4 regions of the Laedolimicola sp. genome follow, and region 4 is predicted to be linked to each of the others. Evidence: riboswitches for the same ligand, from Rfam matches in the RefSeq annotation. Region 4 holds a riboswitch; each other region holds the start of a gene.

Region 1 (4,526 bases), on a different contig from region 4:
CAGCCTACCATGCCCTTGGAAGCGTCCACATGGGTGACAGAAGCTCCGGAGGCAGCGGCGGCCAGTGTGGCTCCGCCGGTGTAGGCGAAGAGATTCAGTACCTTTACGGGACGTCCGGCATTGCGGATTTTTTCACCGAACCAGTCCCAGTTGGCAGCCTGCTCGGGGAAGAGGCCTGTATGCTTGAAGCTGAAGGGCTTCAGATTGAATGTTAAGGTATTCTTGCCCTGGCAGAGGGGATACTGGATGGTCCATTGCTCCGGCAGGTCGAAGAATTCCCACTCGCCGCCGCCCTTTTTGCTGCGGTGGTAATGGCCGTTCATGCGCTTCCAGCCAGGCAGCTTTCGCTCCGTATCCCAGATGACCTGGGGATCCGGCCGCACCAGCAGGTAATCGCCCCAGCGCTCCAGCTTTTCTCCTTTCGAAGTATCCAGTATCTCATAATCGGTCCAGTTATCTGCGATCCACATGACAATCTCCTTTGGTCTTTAAAAATAAGCGGAAAATACTGTCCACCACCATGATGGACAGGGCGATCATTCCCGCCACAATCAGTGTCTGAATAATATAATAGGAAGTCATTCCGTCGGAACGGATGACAGAGTGGGCGATGCGGAACATGCCCGCGCCCGGCACCAGCGGTAAGATGCCCGGGATGACGAAAATCGTGACCGGAGCCTTCAGGACCCTTGCGAAAATCTGGCCGCAGAGGGAGACGAGACAGCCGGACAGAAAGGTGGACATGGCCACAGACAGATTGATTCCGATGAGAAACAGATAGATCCACCAGCCCACCGCGCCGGTGAAACCGGCCCAGATGATATATTTGCGCGGTACGTGCAGCAGAAAAGAAAAGGCCACAACGGAAAAAAACGCGCCGATAACCTGTATCAGCATAAAACCTCCTTACTGAATGAAACGAAGTCCGATGACAATACCCATAGCTACAGAGGCGGCGACCACAAAGGCCTCCATCATCCGGGCGGAGCCGGAGATATAATCCCCGTGCAGGGTGTCAAAGACCGCGTTGGTGATGGCTACGCCGGGAACCAGGGGCATAATGGCCGCGATGATGATGGAATCCAGGTTCCCTATAATAGGAAGAAACTTCAGAAGTCCGCCTGCGAACAGTGAGATTACCACAGCGCTCAGCAGGATTCCGAAGAAGGAGGGCAGCTTCATGCAGCTGCACAGATACAGGCAGATGGCCATGAAAAATCCGGCCACACCCGCCACAAAGGCCTCCTGCCAGGTTCCGCCGTAGGTCAGTGCAAAGGCCGCGGCCACGCCTGCGTTGGCCAGCAGAAAAGCCTGGGGCGGATGCGGTTCCTTTTTCAGCTTTTTAATCTTCCGGAAGGCTTCCTCCAGTTCCAGCTCCCCGCCGCAGAGTCCTCTGGAAATACTGTTAATTTCGTCGATGATACTCAGGTTCGTGCCACGGCTGTGAATCCGGCGGGTCACCGTCATGGACTGGATGGACGGGTCGTCCAGAGTGACCAGAAATCCGGTCACCATCACGAAGGCCTCGGCGGTCTTCAGTCCCGACAGCTCCAGCATCCGCTGCATGGTATCCTCCACCCGGTAAGTCTCAGCCCCGTTGGCCAGCATCAGCTCCCCCGCCATGACGGCGGTGTCGAGCAAAAGTTTGTAATCCATTTGTCTGATTTCCTTATACCTGATTTTGTATTGAGAATAATCTATGCCCATTATACCTATGTAAGAGAAGCGGGTCAAGGAAAGTATGGACAGAAAGAGAAATAATTCCTGTTTCCGAAAGGACAGGCTGAATTACCGGAAGACAAAAAATGGAAAAATCTTGACAGATATAGAGGAATCAAGTAAAATAAACGGGCATAGTGTTGTCAGTCGCGTACGGCGGCTGATAAAGAATAGAGAATCATGTGGAAATCATGGACGGTACCGCCACTGTATACATAAAGAACGATCCTTAGATGAAAGTCCGCCATTGGGGTAAACCTGAGAAGGCGAGGAGAGTTCGCTGGGCTTCTTCCCTGAATATGTGAGTCAGGAGAACTGCTATGCAGCAACCTTAGCGAACGATCTATTTGCGAAGGCTTATTTCCCATGTAAAATCGGTCATGGATGCAAAAGTATCCATGGCTTTTTTATTGCTGAAACGGAGGAAAACAGTGAAAAAGAACAGGCTCGTATCCAGACTTATCCAGATGTGCGTAGTGCTGATAGGCATTTCCTTTCTGACCTTTTTATTAACATACCTTGCGCCGGGCGATCCGGCCACAGCTATGTATGATTCCCTGGGAATTACCCCGAGTCCGGAAATGCTGGAGCAGGCCAGGCAGTCCATGGGACTGGACAAACCCTTTTTACAGCAATATGTGGACTGGATAGGCGGTATTTTTCACGGAGATTTTGGAACCTCCTTCAGTAAAAGCGCCCCGGTACTGGAGCTGCTGATGAAAAGGCTGCCGGCAACGTTCCGGCTGGCCCTGTTTTCCCTGGGGCTGATGTTAATTGTTTCGGTTCCCCTTGGAATTCTTTCAGCGGTCAGACAGGACGGGATAGCGGATTATATCGTTCGCTTTCTTTCTTTCCTGGGTATTTCACTTCCGGGCTTCCTGATTGGCCTGATCTTATTATATGTCTTCGCTTTGAAGCTGGGACTGGTAAAGGTGGCGAGCAGCTCCGTCGGAATGGAACAGATGCTGCTGCCGGGGATTACGCTGGCCATTGCCATGGCCTCCAAATATTCCAGACAGGTGCGCACGGCGGTATTGGAGGAGCTGCACCAGGATTACGTGACAGGCGCGAGAGCCCGGGGAATGAATCAGTGGGAAATACTGTTCCGCCAGGTTCTTCCCAACGCCATGCTCCCGCTGGTTACCATGCTGGGGCTATCCTTTGGATCGCTTCTCGGAGGAACCTCGGTGGTGGAGATTATTTTTTCCTATCCGGGACTGGGTATCCTGGCGGTGGGAGCGGTGAAAGCGCGGGATTATCCGTTGATCCAGGGCTTCGTATTGTGGATAGCCCTGATCTATATGGTGGTAAACCTGTTGGTGGATATATCCTATCATTACATTGATCCGAGGACCAGGGAGGGGGAGAACGGATGAAAAAGAATACAAGATTTGCGGTGCTTTCCATTCTGGTTTTCCTTATTCTGGCAGTGGCGTTCCTGGCGGACAAAATCGTTCCCTACGATCCGTTGAGCGCGTCACTGAGCGACGCATTCCAGGCGCCCGGAAAAGATCACTATTTCGGAACCGACGCGCTGGGGCGGGACGTGTTCTCCCGGGTGATCTGCGGGGCGACCACCAGTGTATACAGCGTACTGATTCTGGTGGCGGTAATCCTGGTTGTGGGTACCTTTCTTGGAATCATAGCCGGGTATTTCGGCGGAGTGGCAGACGCGGTAATCATGAGAGTGGGCGATATGATGATCGCCTTCCCGGATCTGATTCTGGCCATGGCAATCGCGGGAATTCTCGGGCCAAGCCTGAAAAATTCCATGATTGCAATCGCGGCGGTAAGCTGGACCAGATATGCCAGACTATCCAGAAGCCTGGTGCTGAAGATACGGAACAGGACTTATATATCCGCGGCGGAAATCTCAGGATCCAGACACAGCAGAATCCTGATGAGATATATGCTGCCCAACGCGCTTCCTACGATGATCATTACGGCAGCGACGGATATCGGCACCATCATGCTGTCGCTGGCAAGCCTGTCCTTCCTTGGCTTTGGAATCCAGCCCCCCACACCGGAATGGGGATATATGCTGAGCGAGGGAAGAACCTATATACTGAGCAGCCCGTGGCTGCTGTTTTGTCCGGGACTTGCGGTCTTTATTACGGTAGTCATCTTTAATCTCTGGGGTGACTGTATTAGAGATATGATAGATCCAAATGCAACAGAAAAACGAAGAAAGAAGAGGAGAAAGAGAAGATGAACGGAAAAAAACTGATTGCCCTTGCCCTTAGCCTGTGCCTTGCGGGCAGTATCACAGCATGCGGCGGCAGCGCAGGAACAGAGCAGAAAGCAGTGTCAGACGGAGGAAGCGCGAAAACACAGCTAAATGTGGCGACAGAGTTGACCAGCGCAACCCTGGATCCGGCAGATGACTGGAACAGCTGGTTTGTAATGCGCTGGGGCGCGCTGGAAACCCTGACCCGTTTTGAGGACGACGGCACCGTGTCGCCGTGGCTGGCAGAAGACTGGTCTGTAGCGGACGATCAGCTGACCTGGACCATAAAGCTGAAAGAAAATGTAACCTTCTCCAATGGAGAATCGATGACGGCGACAAAGGTTCAGGAATCCCTGGAGAGATTATTTGAGGTGACAGATCCCAATAAGGGCGGAAATGGAAACCCCTGGAATTATTTCACATATGACAGTATCAGCGCAGACGATGAAGCCTGGACTGTGACGATTGTAACAAGTGAGCCGACCGTAGACCTGCCGGGCTGCCTTGCGTATCCCTGGTATGGCATTATCGATGTGGCTGGCTCTGCGGATCGCGATATCGCTGCGGACGGACCGATTTG
Region 2 (4,526 bases), on a different contig from region 4:
GCTTCCGGAAATGGGTTCGGTACGAAGCTCGGGGATGTATTCAAAATCAGGAGATACGCGCGCCTCTCATCGCCCGGCTGCTTTCTGTCCGCTCCCTCCGACTTCTACTTGTTCCCGTCAAAGCCTTTTGGTTTATGTGTAAATCTGCGTTTATTATAGGCAGGGGAAACTGGTTTTGTCAAGCCCTTTTTCCGCTTTTTATCCAGCCCGGCAGATAATAGATCTGCCGTTTTCCCGTGGCCGTATTGGTTGTGATCTGCGCTTCGATTCCAAAGTACTCCCGGATATTTTCTTTTGTGAGCACCTCTTCCGGCGTACCGTAATCCACAATCTTCCCCTGATACATGAAAATAATCCGATCGCAGTACAGGGCCGCCAGATTCAGGTCATGAATAGATGAAAATACCGTCACGTCCTGCCCCTTTAAAATATCCATAATCTGATACTGATAGCTCACATCCAGATGGTTCGTGGGCTCATCCAGCACAATAAAGGCACTCTCCTGCATCAGCACCCGGGCCAGCAGCACACGCTGCTTCTCGCCGCCGGACAGGCTTAAGTAGGAACGGTGCTCGTAGCCGGACAGTCCCACTTCCTTCAGGCATTTTTCACAGAGCTTCTTGTCCTCCGCCGAATCCCCCTGCAGGAATTTTTTCTTGGCGTACCGGCCGAACATGACCATATCCCGCACCTCGAAATCAAACTCCACATGATTTTCCTGGGCCATGACTGCCATTTCCCCGGCCATTTTTTTGAAGGAAAAATCCAGCACATCCTTTTCATTCAGAAAAACGGTACCCCGGCCCGGCTTGTAGGTTCGGTAGATATTTTTGAGAAGCGTAGATTTGCCGCAGCCATTGGGACCAACCAGGCCCACAAACTCGCCGTCCTGCACTTCCAGGCAGATTTGTTCCAGAATGCTTTTTCCGTCTATCTGATAATCCAGATTTTTTACCTGTAAACTCATACTCTGCCTCCTCTACTTTTTTCCCATATTGCCCCGGCGAATCAGATACAGGAAGAAGGGCGCGCCGAAAAAGGCCGCCACCACGCCTATGGGCAATTCAGACGGAGCAATGATGGTGCGTGAAATCAGATCGGTAAGCATTGTGAAGAGTCCTCCTCCCAGAATCGCCATGGGGATCAGCCGTCTGTGTCCGGATCCCACAAAGCTTCGCATAATATGGGGTACAACCAGTCCCACAAATCCGATAACGCCGCTGACGGATACCACAACGCCGGTCAGGATCGTGGAAGCCGCAATAATAACCAGTTTCATTTTACGGGTATCCACACCCAGAGTTTCCGCCACGTCGTCGCCCAGAAGCAATACATCCAGCTCCTTCGCGAACAGGAAAATGACCACGATTACCACAACGCCAACCACCACCACATATCTCAGCTTGCTCCAGGTGGCTCCGCTTAAGGATCCTACCATCCAATAGAGCGCCATCTTCGTCTTATCCGATCCCGTATTGATTCCGTATACCATCAGATTGGTAAAGGCTGAAAACAGGGCGGAAGTCGCGATACCCGCCAGCACCAGCTGCGTCGAGGTAATCCGGCCATGAATGGAGGCGATACTTAAAGACAGACAGATGGAGACAGCCGCTCCCATGGTAGCGCCAAAGATAACGGAATATCCGCCCATAAAGCTGAACCAACCAAGCAGGATGGCACAGACTGCTCCGGCAGAAGCTCCGGAGGAGATACCCAGTACATAGGGATCTGCCAGGGGATTCTTGGTCAGCGCCTGCATCAGGACGCCGCACAGCGCCAGTCCCGCACCTACGATAAAGGCCATCAGCACGCGGGGAAACCGGATATTCCAGATGATATTTTCCGTCTTGCCCTCCCAGGCAATTCGAAAGATATCCTTCCCAGAGATTTTATTTACCAGAATTTTTCCAATATCGCCTGCTGAGACGTTCACTGCGCCGATGGTTACGGATATGGTCAATACCGCGGCAATCAGCAGCAATACCAGCAGCAGCGTCACAAGGAAGCGGCCTTTGCCCGATTTTACTGTTCCTTTCATAGATTCCTCCTTCGTGAACACAAATAGAATGAGCAAGAAAAACGGGGAGCTTTCACTCCCCTGTCTTTCCCCCTGTTAGAATTTATCCGGATACAGCTGCTCTGCAATGGTCTTAACCGCGTTGGCGCTTCCTGCGCTACCCTGCATATCGCTGCAGCATACGGAGTAGATTCTGCCTTCCTTTACGGCGCGCAGATCCTTGGTGAATTCATTGGTCTCCAGGAACTCCCGCTTCTCTGCTACATCGTCTCCGGTATACTCCAGAATCAGAATCACGTCCGGATCACGCTCTACTACTTCCTCCCAGGAGGGCTTTGCCCAGCCTGCTTCGATATCATCGAAGATGGAGATACCGCCGGCCTTCTTGATGATGTCGCCCGGCATGCCCTGGCAAGCGGTAAACGGTACATCCTCTCCGGAATCATAAGCAAATACTTTTACCGGATTCTCATAGGCCTCATCACCCAGAGCGTCCTGCACCTCCTGCAGGGTATCCTTCATAGCCTGTACCTTCTCAGCTGCCAGATCCTGCACCTTGAAGATCTCGCCCAGAGTTTCGTAGTCCTTATACAGATCCGCAAAGGTTGCGCTGTCTGTGCATACATACGGGAAATACATGGCGATACCATTCTCATCGCAGAAATCCTTGTTGAAATTCTTATCGGAAAATGTGGAATCCCAGCCCATCAGGAAATCGCAGCCGGTTGCCAGCAGCTCTTCCTTGGACAGATTTGTCAGGCCTTCGCCCGGGTTCATCAGCTGGGGAACCTGATCGCGGGCCGGATACTCGGAAGCCGTACTCCAGCAAAAGCCCTTGGTATAGCCTGCCATCTGATCCTGCAATCCCAGATCAAAGAAAAAATCTGCCATCTGGTCACCGGAAGCTACCACAGCGGAGGGCATTTTGGTGATGGTGTACTCTACGTTCTCACCCAGTCCGGAACGCTCCAGGTTCAGGGTAATGGTAACCGGCTCATAGGCGTCGTCTGCGTCTGCAGTCTCCTTTGTCTCGTCGGCGCTTTCGGCAGCCTCTGTGTTCTCCTCTGTTGTGGTGTCCGCTGCCTTGGAACCACAGCCTGCCAGCAGGCCTGCCGCGAGACAGGTACTTAAGAGTACGCTTACTACTTTCTTCTTCATGTTTCTTCTCCTTCGTTCTGTAAAATGATTCGTCCATAAAAAAAGCACCACCCAATCACTTCTGATCAGATGATGCACCCGTATTCGGCATCCGGACGCACTGCGCCCTCTATCTTTCGCAAATGTCATGGACCGTGACAGCAAAAGCAGAATAAGCAGGTCTTCTGACTTACGCCGGCCTTTTTTGTCTTCCTTCTTCCCGTCCCGTACCATTTCCTGTACCTTACGGACAGTGAAGGAAAACGGCCCTGAAACTTTGCGCTTACAGCGGCGGCACCGCACAGGATTTACACCTGTTTCCCTTTTCACCGGCCCAACATTTCTGTTAGTCGGCACTCACTCCGTTAAATATATAACATATTTTTTCTTTTCTTGTCAAGCATCAAATATTGTTAATCCATGCCAGTTTCTTCCACTTCTCCACAGTGCGATAATATTTTTTATGTAACAGGGGATTCCATAGGAATTTCCTGTTGCATAAAACAAAAAGCTCCTGGATAACCAGAAGCTTTTCAGCAGTCGATAGGGGAATCGAACCCCTGTTTTCGCCGTGAGAGGGCGACGTCTTAACCGCTTGACCAATCGACCATTTCCTTATTCTTTTGTGCCGCTCGCTTGCGACTTGTTTAGTATATAATAAGACAAGGGGAAATGCAAGTGTTTTTTTCAAAATTTTTAATTTCTTTATTTTTCACGTATTTTTTATATTTTTCTGATAATTTATACATCTTTTTTTCTTACTCCCTGACGCTTCCATCTTCCCCTATCGTAACGCCGCCGAAGCACAGCCCCTGCAGATTTCCATAGAAGGCTGCCCGCTCACTGCCATCCATCAGTCCCATCTGGTTGGCCGTACTGACACAGGGAATCACCCTTACCTCTATGCCGTCGTCTGTAATGGTCAGCTCTGCCATCATGGTTTCGTAGGTCCGGTTCGCGAAAATAAAATTGCCCAGGCTATAAAAAATCGGTTTTCCCTGATAATATTCAATCCCCTGCAGCACATGGGGGTGCGCGCCAATTACAGCGTCTGCCCCGGCGTCGATATACTGGCGGGCCAAGGACTTCTGATACTCCTCCGGCTCTGTGTTCCGCTCGATTCCCCAATGGACATAGACCACTACATAGTCGCACTGCTGCTTCGCCGCCTGTATCTCCCCCAGAAGCTTCGTCGGATCATAGGTGGTAAAGAGACCGGAATTGCTCTGAGACGCAGTCCAGGAATGCTCCGGAATCACACGGGTGGCTCCCAGAAAGCCAATGACCCGTCCGCCTGCCTCCATGGTTTTCAGAGCCTTTGCCTCCTCCAGGTTCTGCCCTGCTCCCACATGGAGAATGCCCGCTCCGTCCA
Region 3 (4,526 bases), on a different contig from region 4:
GGGCGTTCTGCCCTCCATGCGGGTCAGGATCACCGTCTGGCTCACACCCGGCAGCGTGTATTCCTTCTTCAGGGCTGCCGCAGTCGCCAGGAAAGAGCTGACCCCCGGAATGACCTCATACTCGATACCCATGCGATCGAGAGCGTCCATCTGCTCCCGGTGCGCGCCGAAGATAGCCGGGTCGCCGGTATGTACACGGACCACCTTCAGGCCCTTGGCTTCGCCGTCCTTCATGACAGCCAGAACCTCTTCCAGGGTCATGGTGGCGCTGTTATAGATCTGCGCGCCCTCCTTGGCGTCCGCCAGCACCTTGGGGTTTACCAGAGAACCTGCGTAAATGATAATATCCGCGCTGTCGATCAGTTTCTTTCCCTTAATTGTCAGAAGCTCCGGATCTCCCGGGCCTGCTCCGATAAATGATACCATTGTTTTACCTCTTCTCTCTCTTAATGATGACGGTTGTAAAGTAACTGTATGTTCTCTCCGGATCCAGGGATCCGATATATTCGTCCTTCATACCCACGCAGCTGATGACCGTAGCGCAGCTTTCCGCGCGGTCATACTTTTTCATCAGCTCCAGGATGCGGCCAATGCTGCCACCTGCCTTCATGATGACCACGTTGTCATAGTGGGCGATGGCCTCCTCCACCTGCTGCTCCGCACGGACGGAGGGCACGATCACCAGGGACTCATTTCCCTCCATCAGCGGTAACCGGGCCGCAGCCGCTCCGCTGCAGAAGGATGGAATACCCGGGATAATCTCCGTTTCAAAGCCATGCTCTGCCACATACTGGTTCACATACATGTAAGTGCTGTATACCGAGACGTCGCCCAGGGTAATCATAGCGATATTCTTTCCCCGGGAAAGCTCTGCGGTCAGCTGCTCGCAGGCCGCTGCTCTGCACTTCTTCCGCTCCTCCTTATCCTTTGCCATCCGGAAAATGACTTCCAGGAGGTGCTTATGCTCCAGTTCCACCACCGGGCGGATGATTTCCAGCGCCGTACTCTCTTCTCCGGCTTCTTTTACCGGAACGGCGATGATATCCGCTTCATCGAGAATCCGTTTTGCTTTCAGCGTCAACAGCTCCGGATCACCCGGACCCACGCCGATGCCGTATAATTTACCCTTCATCTATTTATTCTCCTCCTGCTCCTGGGCTGCCCGGGCGCGGTTCATGGCGTCCTCGGTCAGATCCTTTACGATTTCACTTGCGATCAGAAGTCCCGCTACGGACGGTACAAATGCGGTCGAACCCGGAATGTCACGGCGTTCAGTACATTTATGCTTGGCTCCCGGCGGGCAGATACAGTTGGTTCTGCAGCTGATGGACATGTCCTCGATGGGACGCACCGCCTTCTCCTTGGAGTAGACCACCTTCAGCTTTTTGATGCCGCGTTTTTTCAATTCGCGCCGCATGACTCTCGCCAGCGGACATACGCTGGTCTTATAGATATCCGCCACCTCGAACAGGAAGGGATTCAGCTTATTGCCCGCTCCCATGCTGCTGATCAGAGGCACGCCTGCCTTCTCACATTCCTCCACCAGAGAAATCTTCGCGGTGACTGTATCGATGGCGTCCACCACATAGGTGTACCGGCTGAAATCAAATTCATCCTTATTTTCCGGCAGGAAGAAGCAGAGATGTGTATTGACCTCCGCCTTCGGATTGATCTCCAGGATACGCTCCTTCATGACCTCGGCCTTGTACTTACCCACCGTCTTCCGGGTGGCAATAATCTGGCGGTTCAGGTTCGTCAGGCACACCTTATCGTCGTCGATGAGATCAAAGGCTCCCACGCCGCTTCTCGCCAGGGCCTCCACCACATAGCCGCCCACGCCGCCGATGCCGAAGACTGCCACCCTGGAATGCTCCAGAATCTCCATGGCTTCTTTTCCCAGTAAAAGTTCTGTTCTTGAAAACTGATTTAACATAATTTTCTCCTCATGCGCTTGCAAAACAAAAAGAGATCTGTATTTTATGACAGATCTCTCCCTATGATCAGCAGCGGATTTCATCCCATCGGCCGCCAACTATATCCGGAACCGCTTTCCACGGAAGCCTGTCCATTTCCCGCAAAGAGCAGGTAGCCTGGCTTGCAGACACGCTGCTTACAGTGACCGGATCGCTCAGGCCTTCCACCTGATTCCCCTGCTTTATGCATCATGCATACTCTCTGCGTTATACCTTAGTCAGTGTAGCATACAGACGGGCTTTCGTCAACAAAATATACCCTATAGGGTTTCCCTTTTAACAGGTTGCTCCTCCTGTCAGATGAAGCTGCGCATCCAGAATCTCCTGCTTTCTCTCCAGAATTTCATCAGACAGAAGCTGCTGCTCCACGTTATCGAAGCCGAGACGTTCGATGGTCGCAGCGAAACGTTCGCCGGTAATGCCCTGCTCCCGATACAGGAGAATCGCCTTTTCAATCACGTTTAAGGCTTCTTCCTTACTGGTGAACACCTTACGCAGCGCTTTTCCGTGATTGATTTTTTTGCCCCAGCGGCCGCCGATGTAAATCTTAAATCCGTACTGACCGTCTTCGATGGCGTCGAAACGGCATTGACCCACACAGCGGCCGCAATTGTTACAGATTTCTTTGTTAATCTCCAGAACGCCGTCCTTCACCTTTGCCGCGCCGATGGGACAGGCTGCCTCTACGCTGCACTTCTTACATCCGTTGCAGCTATCCTCGTCAAATTCGGGGATTCTCTGACCGATGATTCCCAAATCATTTAAATCCGGTTTTACACAATTGTTGGGGCAGCCGCCTACCGCAATCTTAAATTTGTGCGGCAGCTTTACCGTGTGATACCCCTCATAAAAACGGTGATGGATTTCCTCGGAAATGGCGAAGGAATCCAAAAGTCCATACTGGCAGGTGGTTCCCTTACAGGCTACAACCGGGCGTACCACAGAACCGGTTCCACCTGTAATTAGTCCTTCTCTGGCAATATATTCCTTGAATTCTTCGATTTTGTCGTAGGGAACGCCCTGTACCTCCACCGTCAGACGGGTGGTAAAGGTTATCACTCCGTTTCCGAATTTTTCCGCCGCTTCCGCAATGCATCTCTGCTGCGCAGCCGTTATCTTTCCATTGACGGTAATGATTCTTGCCGAGAAATTATCGGTTCCCTTATTGCTCAGAAATCCCATTGCCTTTACGCGCTTTTCATCTTCCTTGCTGATTGTTAATGTAGCCATTGTGTGCCTCCTTTTATTCTTCCTCTGTTAATTCTGTATGGAAGGTCATGCCGCCCTCCAGTACCTTTGTATCCGTATATCCGTAAGCCTTCAGACGGTTCTGCACCAGATAAGCCCGTTTTCCCTTGGAACATACCAAAAGCAGTTTTTCGTTCCTGCCAAGCCCGTCTGCCGGACCGTCCAGGCTGTTCAGATCCACATAGGGATACCCGTGCAGCGACGGTGTAATACCCGCATCCACGATCCGATAATTTTCTCCTTCTTCCGCATACTCTGCGGCCGTCATGCTGTCCAGCTCCCCGTTCAGCTTATTCAGCAGAATATTCACTGCATGCTGCAGCGGATGAATCGCAGTGGAGAAGGGCGGCGCGTACGCAAAATCCATGTACTGCAGATCCTCCAGGGTCGCTTTCATGGAAATCGCAGTCACCGCTATATCCGTCAGCTTATCCACCGCTCCCGTTCCCACAGTCTGCATACCAAGCAGCCTGTGGCTTTCCCGATCTGCAATCAGCTTTATGACAAATAAAGCTGCGCCCGGATAGTAATGTGCCTTATCGTCCACCACACAAATCACACTCTCTGCGTCATAGCCTGCTTCCCGCGCCGCCTGCTCCAGTAATCCGGTTCTTCCCATGCAGAAGCCGGCCAGCTTCGCCACGCCGGTTCCCAGCACGCCCGGATACTGCACTGTTTTCCCGGCAAGGTGCTGCGCCGCCGCGCGGCCCGCTATATTCGCTGTGGAACCCATGGGCGACCACTGGGGCTTTCCGGTAATCCGGTTCGTTACCATAGCGCAGTCGCCGACCGCGTAGATATCCGGATCATTTGTCTGCAACGCCTGATTTGTCAACAGAGCTCCTTTGAACATTTCCAGACCGGCGTCCTGCAAAAATTCCGTATTGGGACGGATTCCCATAGCCAGGATGCAGGCGTCCGCCTTCATGGCACGGCGGGAGGTTTTTACCTTTTCTACCTTCTCCTCCCCGAGAATTTCTTCCAGGCCCGTTCCGGTAAAACACATGACGCCCGCGTCCGCCAGCTTATTTTCCACATAATCCGCAATCTCCGGATCCAGGAAGCCCGGCAGAATATGGGGCGCGAAATCAATGACAGATACCTTCACATCCTTCGCCGCCAGATTTTCCGCGATTTCCAGTCCGATAAATCCACCGCCCACGATCACTGCCCGACGGATCTCTCCAGCCTCCACAGTCTGCCGAAGCATATCTGCGTCCTCCGGCGTTCTCATATAAAATACATTTTTCAGCTGCGTGCCCGGGCAATCCGGCTCGAAGGGACGCGCGCCCGTGGCAATCACCA
Region 4 (4,526 bases):
AGCAGGCCGTAGAGCTTCACCCACTCGGTCCTGCCTAAGGGGTTCGGCTCATAGCTGGAATGATCTATCAGCACCGGAATTCCGAATTTATCCAGCTGCTCCTGCACCTCCGGCGTATGGGAAATCATGGTGTTCTCGATGGCCAGGCCGCAATTTTCCGCCAGAATCTGCTCATAATCCGGCGCAGAATATTTGCCTGCATAGAGAATGTCGCCATTCTCCATGGCTGCCTTCGCCGCATCGATATACCAGCCGTCGGCTTTGGTGCCGCTGAAGCGAATACTGTCCAGGGCGTCCAGGGATACGAACATGTCCATGACCGCCGAAGCCACCAGATATATATTCTGAATGGGCTGCTGAAGTACCGTGATATCCTTCGCCAGATCCTCCGGCGCTTCCTTATCCTCAGGAACCACCAGGAAGCGTCCGCCGTCCGTGATGGTTATCAGTGAATAGCCGCCCTCATAATTGTCAATGGTAAATTTCTGCGCGTATTCCAGCTTCGTGCTGTCCGTATAAGTCAGCTCGTCACTGATATCCGTGCTGTTCTCTGCCGTGCCGGAACCGCCTGCTCCACAGGCCGTAAGTCCCAGACACATAGCCAGGCACAGAAGAAGTGCCATCAGTTTCTTTTTCATGCCTTTGTATTCCTCTTCTTCCGCATCACAGTCGCCGCAATCGCTGCCGCTACCGCAATTATCACAATACCTGCTGCCGCCGTAGTGGAGCCCGCTCCTCCCGTGCTGCCGCCATTCTCTCCCTGAATAGAATCTGACGCAAAGGTCAGCGTATATTCTACCTCATGGGGCGTACTCATGGCCGTCGTATCGCCAATCACATCGATCCCCTCGTCAAAGACCTCCACCGGAATTTCAAAAACCGAATGCTCGTCTGTACTCACCGGAAGATACTTCTCGCCGCCCACGATCATATAGTCGTAGTGATTGCTGCTCCAGGTAATCTGGGCCACAGCCTGTCCGTCCTCCACGGACAACGCGGCAGGTGACTCAATAGTGGCCCGGCCGCTGCCGCCCTCCATGGCCACTTCTACCGTATAATTACCGTCCGCCAGCTGTAAATCCTCGATTGTCATTGTCTTACTCCTTCTATTTGAATTTCCTATAATTGGAACAAGGGGGCTGCCGCAAAACGTTCTGCACATTCTACAACAGCCCCTGCATGTTATTGTTCGCTTTTTCTAAAGCCTAGTCCTGAAGAAGCTCCGGATTGGATACGCTGACCTTATGGTCGTACCATACGCCCTTGGTTCCGATCAGCGCCAGGTCGAATTCCTCGTCCAGTGCGGGAACCGGTACGTCGAAGGCATTGGCCTCCTCCGGTTCTGTACCATCGCCGAAATCTACGGTCTCTACGGTCGGCTGCAGAAGCTCTGCGCCGTCCTTCTGGGCATCCTCTGCCAGACCTTCATACAGATTCACAATGTTCTTGGAAGGCATAACCACATGAATGGTCATCTGTCCGTCCTTTACGGTCAGCGTTCCCTTTCCCTCGTAAAATTCATTTACATGGAACATACTGCTGTCTGTATTGAAATCTGCGGTGTAAACGCCGTCCTCCAGTGCCGCTGCTGCAGCTTCTTCTGCGTCAGCCTTTTCCGGCTCCGCCGTTTCTTCTGTCTTGGCAGTTTTCTCATCGGAGCTTTCCGCTTCTGTGGTAGTCTCTGCAGCCGGCGTCTCCGCCTTGCTGCCGCAGCCCATCACCAGTGTGCAGCTTAAGACTGCCATTCCCATTAACGCGATGATTTTCTTCTTCATTTCTTTTCTTGTCCTTTATCCTTACTTATTTCATAGCCTCTGCGGTATGAGCAACATAGAGATTCTGGATTGCCTCGATCTCGCCCAGACCTGCGATCTGGCAGTCTACGCTCTCGAACTTGCCGGATGCGTTGAACATGCTCTTCCAGGAATCGTCATCGTCGCCTGCCATGTCGTTGTTTGCATGGTCGCCTGCAACTACCATCAGCGGACGAAGTACAACCTTGGTGTAACCGGCCTCTGCAACTGCGTTAATCACATTCTCACATGCAGTATCTTCCGGCTCGCCCTCTACGGTTCCGATAAATACGTTCTCATATCCCAGATCCTTCATCTGTGCCTGCATCTGGCTATAGGAAATCTTTGCGGTATGGGAGGTACCATGACCCATGAATACAAATGCCACGCCATCCTCTTTTGCTGCGTCCAGAGTATCGAAACCAGCCGTCTTTACAGCCTCAGCAGTAATAGCCTCGGCAACAGCCTTCTTGTCTGCGTTGACTGCGGAAGCGTCTGCTCCAACCTCGCCCAGAAGCGGCTCAGCTACCTTTACAGACTCAAATTTATCCTTGTATGCGTCTACCGCCTCCATCAGCTCGTCGTACTCAGCGCCGTGCATCAGATGGGTCGGCTGTACTACCAGGTTCTTTACGCCGTTGGCAACTGCGCGATCCAGAGCCTGATCCATGTTGTCAATTGCCTCGCCGTCGCGGGCCTGGATATGGTTGATGATGATCTGTGCGGTAAAGGCACGTCTTACGGACCAGTCCGGATTTGCCTCTGCCAGAGCGTCCTCGATACCCTTGATATCAGCTACACGGCTGTCATTGAAGGAAGTACCAAAGCTTACTACCAGCAGCTCGTTCTCGCCGATCTCGTCCTGGTTTCTCGGATCATCCTTGGAAGCGTCTCCGGTGTCGCGTCCGAAGTAATCCGGGTCAGCGTTCTCGCCCTCTACCAGCTCCTTCTGAGCGTCTGTCAGAGCGTCCCATGCTTCCTTGGCTGCCTTACAGTCAGCGTCTGTGGTCTCTGTTCTCTCCTGAACATAGATCTTGTCAATCAGGGCTGCTACGTTGTCAGCTGCAGCCTGATCTGCGTCCGCGTCGTCTGCAGTCTCCTCTGCAGCGTCTGTGGTCTCTTCCGTAGTAGTAGTGTCTGCAGCCGGCGTCTCAGCCTTGCTGCCGCAGCCTGCCAGCATGGATGCTGTCAGAGTTGTTACACATAACAGTGTTACAAGTTTCTTTTTCATTTTCTTTTCCTCCTGCAAAAATTTTTCAGTTAAATGAAATTCATAAGATCAGAAGGAATCTGCTAAAAAATCCGACGATCCTGTGGATCGTCGGATTTTCAGTCGTCAGCTTTACATCTGTTCGCCCATCCACGCAAAACAGCGCTGCGCGGAACAGCTGTGTCTATACCCCATCTGGCACTATCAATCCTCGTGATCCGGAATCTTTCGACTCCATGCGCCGCAGTCTGGCAGGTCTCCTGGCTTACAGTACAAGCGCTGCTTATCGTCTTCCCGATGGCTCAGTGACGTATGATAAGCCGCTCCTGCATACAGTGACGAGATCGCGCAGGTCTCTCACCTGCTTCCCTATTCTCCGTTTTTTAACGGCACCAGCTGCTTCTTATTTGATTTCACATAACCTACACAAGCATTATAGCAGTCTTTCTGAAATAATCAACTGTTTTTCCGCTATTTTTTCTTCCTTTTTGCATTATTTCGCCCGTTTTTTCATAAATAACAGATAAGCGAGCAGCAATATGATACCTACCGGCAGAGAAATCAGCGCAGACTGGGTAAATCCTGCCACAATATAGGTAATAAAGGAAATCACTGCTACACTGACCGCATAGGGAAGCTGGGTGGACACATGGTTTACATGGTTACACTGGGCTCCCGCAGACGCCATAATGGTCGTATCGGAAATCGGGGAGCAGTGGTCGCCGCAGACAGCGCCCGCCATGCAGGCAGAGATGGCCACGGTCATCAACGCCGGATGGGTGGTCTGGAACGCGTCTACCACAATCGGAATCAGGATACCAAAGGTTCCCCAGGAGGTTCCGGTGGCAAAAGCCAGGAAGCATCCAACCAGGAAAATAATAGCCGGAAGCAGAGCAACCATACCCTGAGAGCTGCTCTTAATCAGATTAGCCACGAACTCCGCGGCGCCCAGGCTGTCTGTCATGGCCTTCAGGGTCCAGGCGAAGGTCAGAATCATGATGGCCGGAACCATGGCCTTGAAGCCCTCGGGAATGCAGTTCATGCACTCCTTGAAGCCCAGGACCTTACGGCTCACATACAGCAGAATCGTGATGACCAGGGCGAAAGCACTTCCGATGGCCAGACCGATGGACGCATCACTGTTGGAGAAGGCGGTCACGAAGTCCGCGCCGTCAAAGAAGCCGCCGGTGTAAATCATGCCGATAACACAGCAGATGATCAGGGAAAGAATCGGAATCAGCAAATCCTTTACGGAACCATTTCCCACGTTATCCAGGCCTTCTGCGTTGCCGTAAGGTCTGTCCGGCGTAGTAAACAGGTCGCCCTTCTTTGCGTTGTCCTCATGGACCTTCATGGAACCGAAATCAATGTTCAGAATTGCTATCGTAATCATCATAACGATAGTCAGAATCGCGTAGAAATTATAGGGAATCGCGCTGACAAAAAGCGCCAGTCCGTCCTCACCCTCTACGAAACCGGTTACAGCCGCCGCCCAGGATGAAATGGGGGCAATGATGCAGACC

The links. A riboswitch is a leader RNA that binds a small molecule or an ion and turns the genes downstream of it on or off. The one in region 4 is predicted to bind cobalamin.
Region 1: another riboswitch for cobalamin. It lies ahead of nikB (nickel ABC transporter permease); the one in region 4 lies ahead of ACTRC3_RS00160 (sirohydrochlorin cobaltochelatase).
Region 2: another riboswitch for cobalamin. It lies ahead of ACTRC3_RS04365 (ABC transporter substrate-binding protein); the one in region 4 lies ahead of ACTRC3_RS00160 (sirohydrochlorin cobaltochelatase).
Region 3: another riboswitch for cobalamin. It lies ahead of ACTRC3_RS03365 (tRNA threonylcarbamoyladenosine dehydratase); the one in region 4 lies ahead of ACTRC3_RS00160 (sirohydrochlorin cobaltochelatase).

Annotation. Positions count from the first base shown of each region.
Region 1 is NZ_JBOKYU010000056.1:3,667-8,192, forward strand. Features, by position in the region: gene ACTRC3_RS10550 (class I SAM-dependent methyltransferase) at 1-470, opposite strand, end outside; gene ACTRC3_RS10555 (threonine/serine exporter family protein) at 454-897, opposite strand; gene ACTRC3_RS10560 (threonine/serine exporter family protein) at 907-1,656, opposite strand; cobalamin riboswitch at 1,838-2,056, shown strand; gene nikB (nickel ABC transporter permease) at 2,151-3,095, shown strand; gene nikC (nickel transporter permease) at 3,092-3,931, shown strand; gene ACTRC3_RS10575 (ABC transporter substrate-binding protein) at 3,928-4,526, shown strand, end outside.
Region 2 is NZ_JBOKYU010000010.1:39,876-44,401, forward strand. Features, by position in the region: gene ACTRC3_RS04355 (ABC transporter ATP-binding protein) at 179-967, opposite strand; gene ACTRC3_RS04360 (FecCD family ABC transporter permease) at 980-2,038, opposite strand; gene ACTRC3_RS04365 (ABC transporter substrate-binding protein) at 2,114-3,175, opposite strand; cobalamin riboswitch at 3,313-3,530, opposite strand; tRNA gene ACTRC3_RS04370 (tRNA-Glu) at 3,692-3,763, opposite strand; gene ACTRC3_RS04375 (CapA family protein) at 3,913-4,526, opposite strand, start outside.
Region 3 is NZ_JBOKYU010000007.1:27,386-31,911, reverse strand. Features, by position in the region: gene cobM (precorrin-4 C(11)-methyltransferase) at 1-426, opposite strand, end outside; gene cobI (precorrin-2 C(20)-methyltransferase) at 431-1,132, opposite strand; gene ACTRC3_RS03365 (tRNA threonylcarbamoyladenosine dehydratase) at 1,133-1,933, opposite strand; cobalamin riboswitch at 2,064-2,191, opposite strand; gene ACTRC3_RS03360 (4Fe-4S binding protein) at 2,250-3,203, opposite strand; gene ACTRC3_RS03355 (FAD-dependent oxidoreductase) at 3,217-4,526, opposite strand, start outside.
Region 4 is NZ_JBOKYU010000001.1:30,766-35,291, forward strand. Features, by position in the region: gene ACTRC3_RS00145 (ABC transporter substrate-binding protein) at 1-638, opposite strand, end outside; gene ACTRC3_RS00150 (hypothetical protein) at 635-1,093, opposite strand; gene ACTRC3_RS00155 (hypothetical protein) at 1,206-1,775, opposite strand; gene ACTRC3_RS00160 (sirohydrochlorin cobaltochelatase) at 1,801-3,024, opposite strand; cobalamin riboswitch at 3,237-3,414, opposite strand; gene ACTRC3_RS00165 (Na+/H+ antiporter NhaC family protein) at 3,497-4,526, opposite strand, start outside.